DNA from 2 places in the Aliiglaciecola sp. 2_MG-2023 genome. Region 2 is predicted to be linked to the other one. Evidence: riboswitches for the same ligand, from Rfam matches in the RefSeq annotation. Region 2 holds a riboswitch; the other holds the start of a gene.
The links. Region 2 has a riboswitch for thiamine pyrophosphate ahead of thiC (phosphomethylpyrimidine synthase ThiC). Riboswitches for the same ligand answer to the same signal wherever they lie in the genome.

Region 1 (4,161 bases), on a different contig from region 2:
TAAATGCACGACCAGCGGAACCACGGACACTTTAAGCACATCATTCTGAGTTGTTTTTTGCCATCTCAACCAACCATAAATTGCCATCACTAAATAATACATATTAAGCAGGCTATTGAAGGGCAAACTGACTTCCCAAAAAATATAAACGTAAAGAGTGGTACTAATCAGAGCAGCCGGCCAACACAATATATTTTGGCGCGCCGCTAACCAAGGGTAGAGCAGTGAAAAAGTCACTGCTACTACTTCTAGTACCGATTGTTGTCTAACCTGTTCGACTAGCACAACATACAGGTCTTCCATTACTTAGACTCACCCATAGCATCGCCATTTAAGAATTTACAAACAAATATCGCTTGACCAACTTGTTCATAGGTTTTTTGCATTTCGGTATTCAAGATGCCCATTAACTCAGTCATATCTCCGCGCACTATGGTGCTGGTATCACTCGTTGATGTCGTCAACTGCGAATAACTATTGAGTCGGTCAATAAAGTCTTGGATTGGTGCTAAGTATTTTTGGTTAAGTGGATATAACGAGATTTCAACTACTGATTTCATAATTAGTGTCCAATTTGATTAATAACGTAAGCTTGCGGTAAGTCCGAATTGACGACCATCGCCAAGTTGCAGGTAAGGTTGAGGCGTCGCATATCCGTCTCGCGGATCATTACTAAAACCACCGAACCCTCTAACGTAATGTTCGCGGTCCAGTATGTTTTTGCCCCATAGAGAAAACGTCCAATCCTGCCAATCTAAACGTAATTGCGCATTTACTAAAACAGTGAAAGGTGATTCCACATCGTGCCCATCGGAAAAACGATAGTTGTCTTTGCCATCCGCTTCTAAGCGCACACTTACAGTTTGAGATAAATACCCGACAGCAGCTAAGTTAAATGAATTTTTTGGCGCTTGGGCTTGCCATTGTTTATCAATATAGGTGCCGTCGGCCTGGGTATAACTTCCAAAATAAGCGTCTAGATAACCATAATTAGCAGTCAGGTTTAACAACTCGGATACTTGCCAATCAAGTTCTACTTCTAAACCTTTGTTGGTTCCCACATCTGCGTTGCCGATGATATCAATAAAACTCGGAATACCTTCTTCGCTGATTTGCACGTCATAGTCACTAACTTGGGTGTCTTCTCTATCCATGTAGAAAAGTGCAACTCGCATAAAGAGTTGATCGTCAAAGGCTTGTCCTTTAATGCCAACTTCGTAGTTCCAGTTGTACTCAGGAGAAAATAAACGACTTGCTTCGCTTACCCGTTGGTCAGGGTTGAATCCACCTGCTTTATACCCTCGCGAAACACTCGTATACACAGATGCTTGATTTATTGAATATTTAAGAACAACTTTACCACCTAGCATGGTATCCGTTTGCTGCTCGATATAACCGTCATTGTTGATATAATCCATCTCAAAACGATCCGCTCTAAGACCAACGCTTAAATTTAGATTTGACGTAAGCTGGGTGTCGGTTTGACCATATACCCCCAAATTTTGAGGTTCATATTGACTGGTGAAGTCTTGCTCTGCATAGGTATAATTTCTGCGCGTATTTTCATCAATATCACGAGCAAAAAAACCAATTAGCCACTGCGTGCTATCATCAAAAATCAATCCGTTGTCATTTGAAACAACTCTCAAATCAACACTGGTTAAATCCCTCTCACGATAATAGTAATCAGTCGAGCTGTATTCCCAAGGGTGAAAGCCCACATAAGTCCAGTCTTCATCATAGCCGTACACTGAATCTGATGTAGTGTGGTTCAATGAACCAATAAGTGTAGATTTTGCAAATTCAATCTTCGCTTTTATGCCAAAAGCATGGGTTTCTTGAGTATCAACACCAGGCTCATCTGAGCGAGTAACCCCATCATTATCAAGTGAAAACGCATCATAGCCATTATCAATATCAAAATACTGATAATTAAAATCGATGGTTGTGTTATCGGTTGCTAGAAACTTGAGCTTCAAACGCGCAGTCAACTCATCTAAGTTATCGGTATCATCTCTATCTAAAAATTGATTGTAGATAAAACCGTCACTTTTAAACTGGTTGATGGCAACACGATAGAAAAGTTTATCAGTAATTTGATTACCGTAAGCTGCACCAATATTCCAAGTATTTTGCTGAGCAACAGTGGCAAGAAATTTTGTTTGTTGCTGCTCATTTGCCTCGGCGGTTTTGATTTTAATTGTTCCGGCCATACCCGCAGCGCCAAACTCAGTAGCCTGCGGTCCACGCAAAATTTCTACTTGTTCAACATCGAACAGGGTGCCGATGCCGGCAAATCCAGAAAAATCAAAATCATCTACTAACAATCCTACTGAGGGATTATTAGGTTCAGAATATTGACTACGTTCACCAATTCCACGTATTTGTATAAAACGTCCTCGGGAAGCGCCACTGCTAAAGTTAATATTGGCACCTACCCCTAAAATATCCTCAAGATGAAAGCCATTGCGTTGTTCAATCACCTCTTCAGATATCACACTGACACTGGCAGTGACGTTCTGAATATCGTTTTCTCTGAAGTCTGAGGTAACAGTAATCACTTCTAGATTTTCACTTGCTAACGCGTATGCAGGAATTGCACTTAATAAGGTTGTGTAAAGTAAAGGAAATTTTAATTTCATTTGGATCTCTTCTAATTAATGAAAAGATCCGGTATTTCGGCAGTAAATGGAGAGCTTTAAGAAGTTCTTGATGACCATTCCTACGCCGGTATTATCCGGATCAGGTATAAGGGTTTCCAATAAATTAGATCTCAGCAAAGAGCACCCCTTGGTGTAACAAGTTAGTGTTTAACTTGAACGGCGAGATGATAGCAAGGGCGTAATGGAATCGCCATGAATATATTGCTGTTTTTTGAAATTGGTATGGATTGCGCATGCAAAATTAATAAAGTCGAAAGCTTCGGACTCCCCAATTAAAAACGCAAGTTAACTTATTGAATATTTTGAATTTGTAAAACTACGCTGCCAATTAGGCAAATCATAGAACTGATGAATGACGGTTAATTCATACATTCAACTTGAATTTCTCACTTAGTGGTTCAATATAGTTAATCGACACTTTTCAGCTTCTTTACATAATTTCGGATTTGAAAATGCAAAATTTTATCTACTACAATCCCACTAAAGTTGTTTTTGGAAAAGACAGTATTAGTAAATTATCCACTTTACTACCCAGTGCCAAAATCATGTTGATATACGGCGGTGGAAGTATCAAAAACAACGGTATCTATCAACAAGTTATTGAACAACTTGAGGGGCACGATTGGTGTGAATTTTCCGGGGTGGAGCCTAACCCCGAATTTGAAACATTGATGAAAGCCGTATCAATGGTGAAATCAGAAGACGTAGAATTTATTCTCGCAGTTGGAGGTGGCTCAGTCATCGACGGAGCTAAATTTGTCGCCGCAGCCACAGATTTCGAAGGCGAACCTTGGGACATTTTAGCTAAGGGTGCAAAAGTTAAAAGTGCTAAAAGTCTTGGCTGCATATTAACACTCCCAGCGACAGGTACTGAAACCAATACCAGCTCAGTGGTAACTCGTCGAGAATATAATCTTAAATTACCCTTCATGTCGGAACATGTTAGACCTCAATTCGCGGTACTAGACCCAGAAGTCACCTACTCTTTACCGGAACGCCAACTGGCAAATGGTGTGGTAGATGCATTTGTACATGTTATTGAGCAATATCTAACCTACCCCGTAAATGCGAGTGTTCAAGACCGATTTGCGGAATCGATCTTAAGCAACTTAATTGATATCGGGCCGCAGGTGCTCACGTCTAAAGATTATGAATTGCGTGCGAATCTAATGTGGAATGCGACACAAGCGTTAAGTGGACTGATTGGCGCTGGAGTACCTCAAGATTGGTCTACCCATATGATAGGACATGAGTTAACAGCCCTTTATAATTTAGATCATGCCGTTACCCTTGCAATTATTTTACCCCGTGTAATGCAACATCAGCGTGAACACAAACGGGAAAAACTGCTTCAATATGCAGAGCGAGTTTGGGGATTAAGCCGCTATGATGAAGAAGGGGCAATCAATTTAGTTATTGAAAAAACTGAACAATTTTTCCGAGATATGGGAATCAAGACCACCCTATCTGAATATGACATTGATAGTGATGTAGCCGA
Region 2 (4,161 bases):
GGATTACGGTAATCCCGATTTTGTTAAATACGCTCAAAGCTATGGTGCCAAAGGCTGGCGGATTGATTCAGCCGAAGAATTGTTACCAAGAGTACAGGCTTGTTTAGCTGAGCCAGCTGTACATCTAATTGATGTGCCTGTTGACTATTCTTTGAATGACCAAACATTAAATAAAACCATTCGCGAACTTAGCCAAAAACTATAGGAACAACCATGTTACAAAAAGCTTATCCTTATTATTTAGCGAATAAAGCCGTTTATGCCAATCAAGATTTAGTTGTAACTAACAAGTACACAGGCGAAGCTGCTACTACAGTGGCAATGGCCAAAGCTGATGTGATTGACCAAGCAATTGAAGCTGCAGATAAAAGCCAAGCTGCGTTAACGGCAATGAAGCCATACGAGCGTCAAGCGATATTAAATCACTGTATAAAACGTTTTGAAGAGCGCTTTGAAGAGCTGGCATATGCTTTGTGTATTGAAGCCGGTAAGCCAATTAAAGATGCTCGAGGCGAAGTGACGCGCTTAATTGATACTTTCCGTATTGCGGCCGAAGAATCCGTCAGAATCAGTGGCGAAGTGATGAATTTGGAAATTACCCCTCGCGCCAAAGGCTATCAGGGGATGTATAAAAAAGTTCCGATTGGTCCATGTTCATTTATTTCCCCGTTTAACTTTCCGTTGAATTTAGCGGCTCACAAAGTTGCTCCTGCATTGGCTGTTGGTTGTGCTTTTGTGTTGAAACCAGCAAGTCGCACGCCATTAGGTGCATTGATTATTGGCGAAATCTTGGCTGAAACTGATTTGCCAGAAGGTGCGTTTTCAATCTTGCCTTGTAGTCGTGACGGAGCTGATCTGTTTACAACCGATGACAGATTTAAGTTACTTAGTTTCACCGGTTCTCCTGATGTGGGTTGGGATCTTAAAGCTCGCGCAGGCAAGAAGCCGGTAATACTTGAACTAGGTGGTAACGCTGGTTGTATTGTTGATCATGATACTGATTTAGATGATGCCATTGAACGCATTGTATTTGGAGCTTATTACCAGTCTGGTCAAAGTTGTATTAGTGTGCAGCGAGTATTAGTGCATGAATCTATTTATGCTGATTTTAAAAAGCGTTACGTCGAAAAAGTCGCGAATTTGGTGCATGGCGATCCGCTAAGTGAAGATACATTTATCGGCCCTATGATTTCAGAATCTGAAGCAACTCGTCTTGATGATTGGATTGCCGAAGCCAAATCTAAAGGTGCTAGTGTATTATGTGGTGGCAAACGTGACGGAGCTATGCTGCAGGCAACTGTCTTAGAAAACGTACCAAGCGATGCCAGCATTAGCGCTGATGAAGCCTTTGGCCCAGTGTCAATTATCGCTCCTTTTAGTGATTATGACGATGCTCTAGAAGAAATTAACAATAGCCAATTTGGCCTGCAAGCGGGTGTTTTCACGCGAGATATCTATAAAGCGCATAAAGCATGGGATGTGTTAGATGTTGGTGGTGTCGTAATTGGTGATGTTCCAAGCTGGCGAGTAGACAACATGCCATATGGTGGTGTTAAAGAGTCTGGATTAGGTCGTGAAGGTATTCGCTTTGCTATTGAAGACATGACAGAGCTACGTTTGATGGTATTGAGAACGCCTCAATAATTGTATAATTAAGTGACTAGTCCTGAAATAGGTTGATTCTTATTTCATTTGAAACGCCCGGTGAATTTCATCGGGCGTTTTGTATTTAACGGCCAAGTGTCGTCGTCGACTATGCTATGTCTCAACAAGTTCAGCCAGCATAACCTTTGCTTGCTCGAGATTTTGTGGTTTGTAGAGTAATAATTCGCCTTTCCCATTTGGTCGACAACCGCCAATTTAAAACCGCGGAAATAGTCACCTCGAGTAGTCTTAACGGGAATTTCATTGCACTGTCCCAAACCAATTCGAAAAGTGTCAACAGTATTTAGGACGGCTCACACAGCGTAACCCTAACTTCGCCGTTGTTTTTGGAAGGGAAGTTTATTACTCGCTGGTTCTACTTGTTAAATCAAATGAATGTGTTTATATTACTGCACTCTTGTCGGAGTGCTAGCACGATTTAGTTGACTAAGTTGTGTGGGCTGAGACCGTTTATTCGGGATCCGTTGAACCTGATCGGGCTAGTACCCGCGAAGGAAACAAGCGTAACGCTGTAACCATTAAGGCGCTTTTATTGCGGCTTAATCTTACCGCTTATTTTGCCAATTGGGGGGCTATTCTAGGTTGTTAGACGCAATCTGCCCTTATTAAGATAATTGGCGCTTTTCAACACCAAACCTCTCCAGACAAGCAACTTCATTTTTTAACAATATGAGAGATTGCTAATGTCAAATCGTCGTCAAACTCGCGCTAATGCGAAACAATTTATAGATAACTTTACACCTTTTTCCTACCCCAATTCGAACAAAATATATTTATCAGGCAAGCAACACGATATTCGTGTGGGTATGCGCGCAATAACACAAACAGATACGATTTTAGGTGGTAGTAAAGAGGCCCCTATCACCCAACAAAATCCGGATATTCTGGTGTATGACTGCACAGGGCCCTATTCGGATCCTAAGGCTCAAATCAATTTACACCAAGGTTTAAACAAACTGCGTCGCGACTGGATCCTGCAACGGCAAGACGTTGAACAGTTAAAGCAAGTCAGCTCTGAGTTCAGTCAAGAGCGCATCGCCGACGATGGTTTCGAGCACTTGAGGTTCAACCGCTCAGTGAAACCATTAAAAGCCAAATCTGGCAAACGTGTAACTCAAATGCACTATGCCAAAGCGGGAATCATTACTCCAGAAATGGAATATATTGCAATCCGTGAAAATATGGCCAGAGAAGATGTAACAGACCCTGTTTTGCGTCAAAAAGCCCAAGGTAATGCCTTCGGTGCTCTAGTGGGACAACCTATCACCGCAGAATTTGTGCGCCAAGAAGTAGCACGAGGACGTGCCATTATCCCAGCCAATATTAACCATCCTGAATCCGAACCTATGATCATTGGACGTAATTTTTTAGTTAAAGTGAATGCCAATATTGGAAACTCTGCGGTTACTTCTTCCATCGAAGAAGAAGTTGAAAAATTAGTTTGGTCAACACGCTGGGGAGCTGACACAGTAATGGACTTATCCACGGGACGCTATATCCACGAAACCCGTGAATGGATTATTCGTAATTCCCCTGTCCCTATTGGCACAGTTCCTATTTACCAAGCGCTGGAAAAAGTAAATGGCGTGGCCGAAGACCTCACATGGGAAGTCTTCCGTGACACATTGATAGAACAGGCTGAGCAAGGAGTAGACTACTTTACTATCCACGCTGGGGTATTGCTGCGTTACGTACCAATGACCGCGAAGCGCTTGACGGGCATAGTGTCACGGGGCGGTTCGATTATGGCGAAATGGTGTTTATTCCATCACCAAGAAAGCTTTTTATATGAGCATTTTCAGGAAATCTGCGAAATATGCGCCGCCTATGATGTCTCTCTGTCATTAGGCGATGGTATGCGCCCTGGGTGTATCGCCGATGCTAACGATGAAGCACAATTTTCCGAGTTAGAAACCTTAGGAGAGTTAGTCAAAATAGCTTGGCAATATGACGTGCAAACCATAGTTGAAGGCCCAGGCCACATTCCAATGCAATTGATCAAACAGAACATGGACAAACAATTGCAAATTTGTAGCGAAGCGCCTTTTTATACCCTTGGCCCGCAAACAACCGACATAGCTCCAGGCTACGATCACTTTACCTCTGGCATTGGCGCAGCGATGATAGGTTGGTATGGGGTGGCCATGTTGTGTTATGTCACTCCTAAAGAGCATTTAGGGTTACCCAATAAGGAAGATGTTAAACAGGGTTTGATTGCCTATAAAATTGCTGCTCATGCGGCTGATGTGGCCAAGGGCCACTTAGGCGCACAGATCCGCGACAATGCGCTATCGAAAGCTCGTTTCGAATTCCGTTGGGAAGACCAATACAACCTTGGTTTAGATCCCGATACTGCAAGACGTTATCACGACGAAAGCTTACCCCAAGAGTCTGCCAAGGTGGCACATTTTTGTTCCATGTGCGGGCCTAAATTCTGCTCCATGAAAATTACTCAAGACGTGCGCGAATATGCCGCCAAACAACAAGTTCAGATAG

Region 1: it holds a riboswitch for thiamine pyrophosphate, as region 2 does, so the genes downstream of both, Q4567_RS03850 (TonB-dependent receptor) here and thiC (phosphomethylpyrimidine synthase ThiC) in region 2, are expected to answer to the same signal.

Annotation. Positions count from the first base shown of each region.
Region 1 covers NZ_JAUORY010000003.1:3,151-7,311, forward strand. Annotated here, with positions in the region: gene pnuC (nicotinamide riboside transporter PnuC) at 1-303, opposite strand, end outside; gene Q4567_RS03845 (YkoF family thiamine/hydroxymethylpyrimidine-binding protein) at 303-560, opposite strand; gene Q4567_RS03850 (TonB-dependent receptor) at 579-2,642, opposite strand; TPP riboswitch at 2,703-2,801, opposite strand; gene Q4567_RS03855 (iron-containing alcohol dehydrogenase) at 3,116-4,161, shown strand, end outside.
Region 2 covers NZ_JAUORY010000009.1:111,446-115,606, forward strand. Annotated here, with positions in the region: gene Q4567_RS11420 (acetolactate synthase large subunit) at 1-205, shown strand, start outside; gene Q4567_RS11425 (aldehyde dehydrogenase family protein) at 214-1,644, shown strand; partial or broken gene Q4567_RS11430 (IS3 family transposase) at 1,684-1,842, opposite strand; TPP riboswitch at 2,057-2,179, shown strand; gene thiC (phosphomethylpyrimidine synthase ThiC) at 2,349-4,161, shown strand, end outside.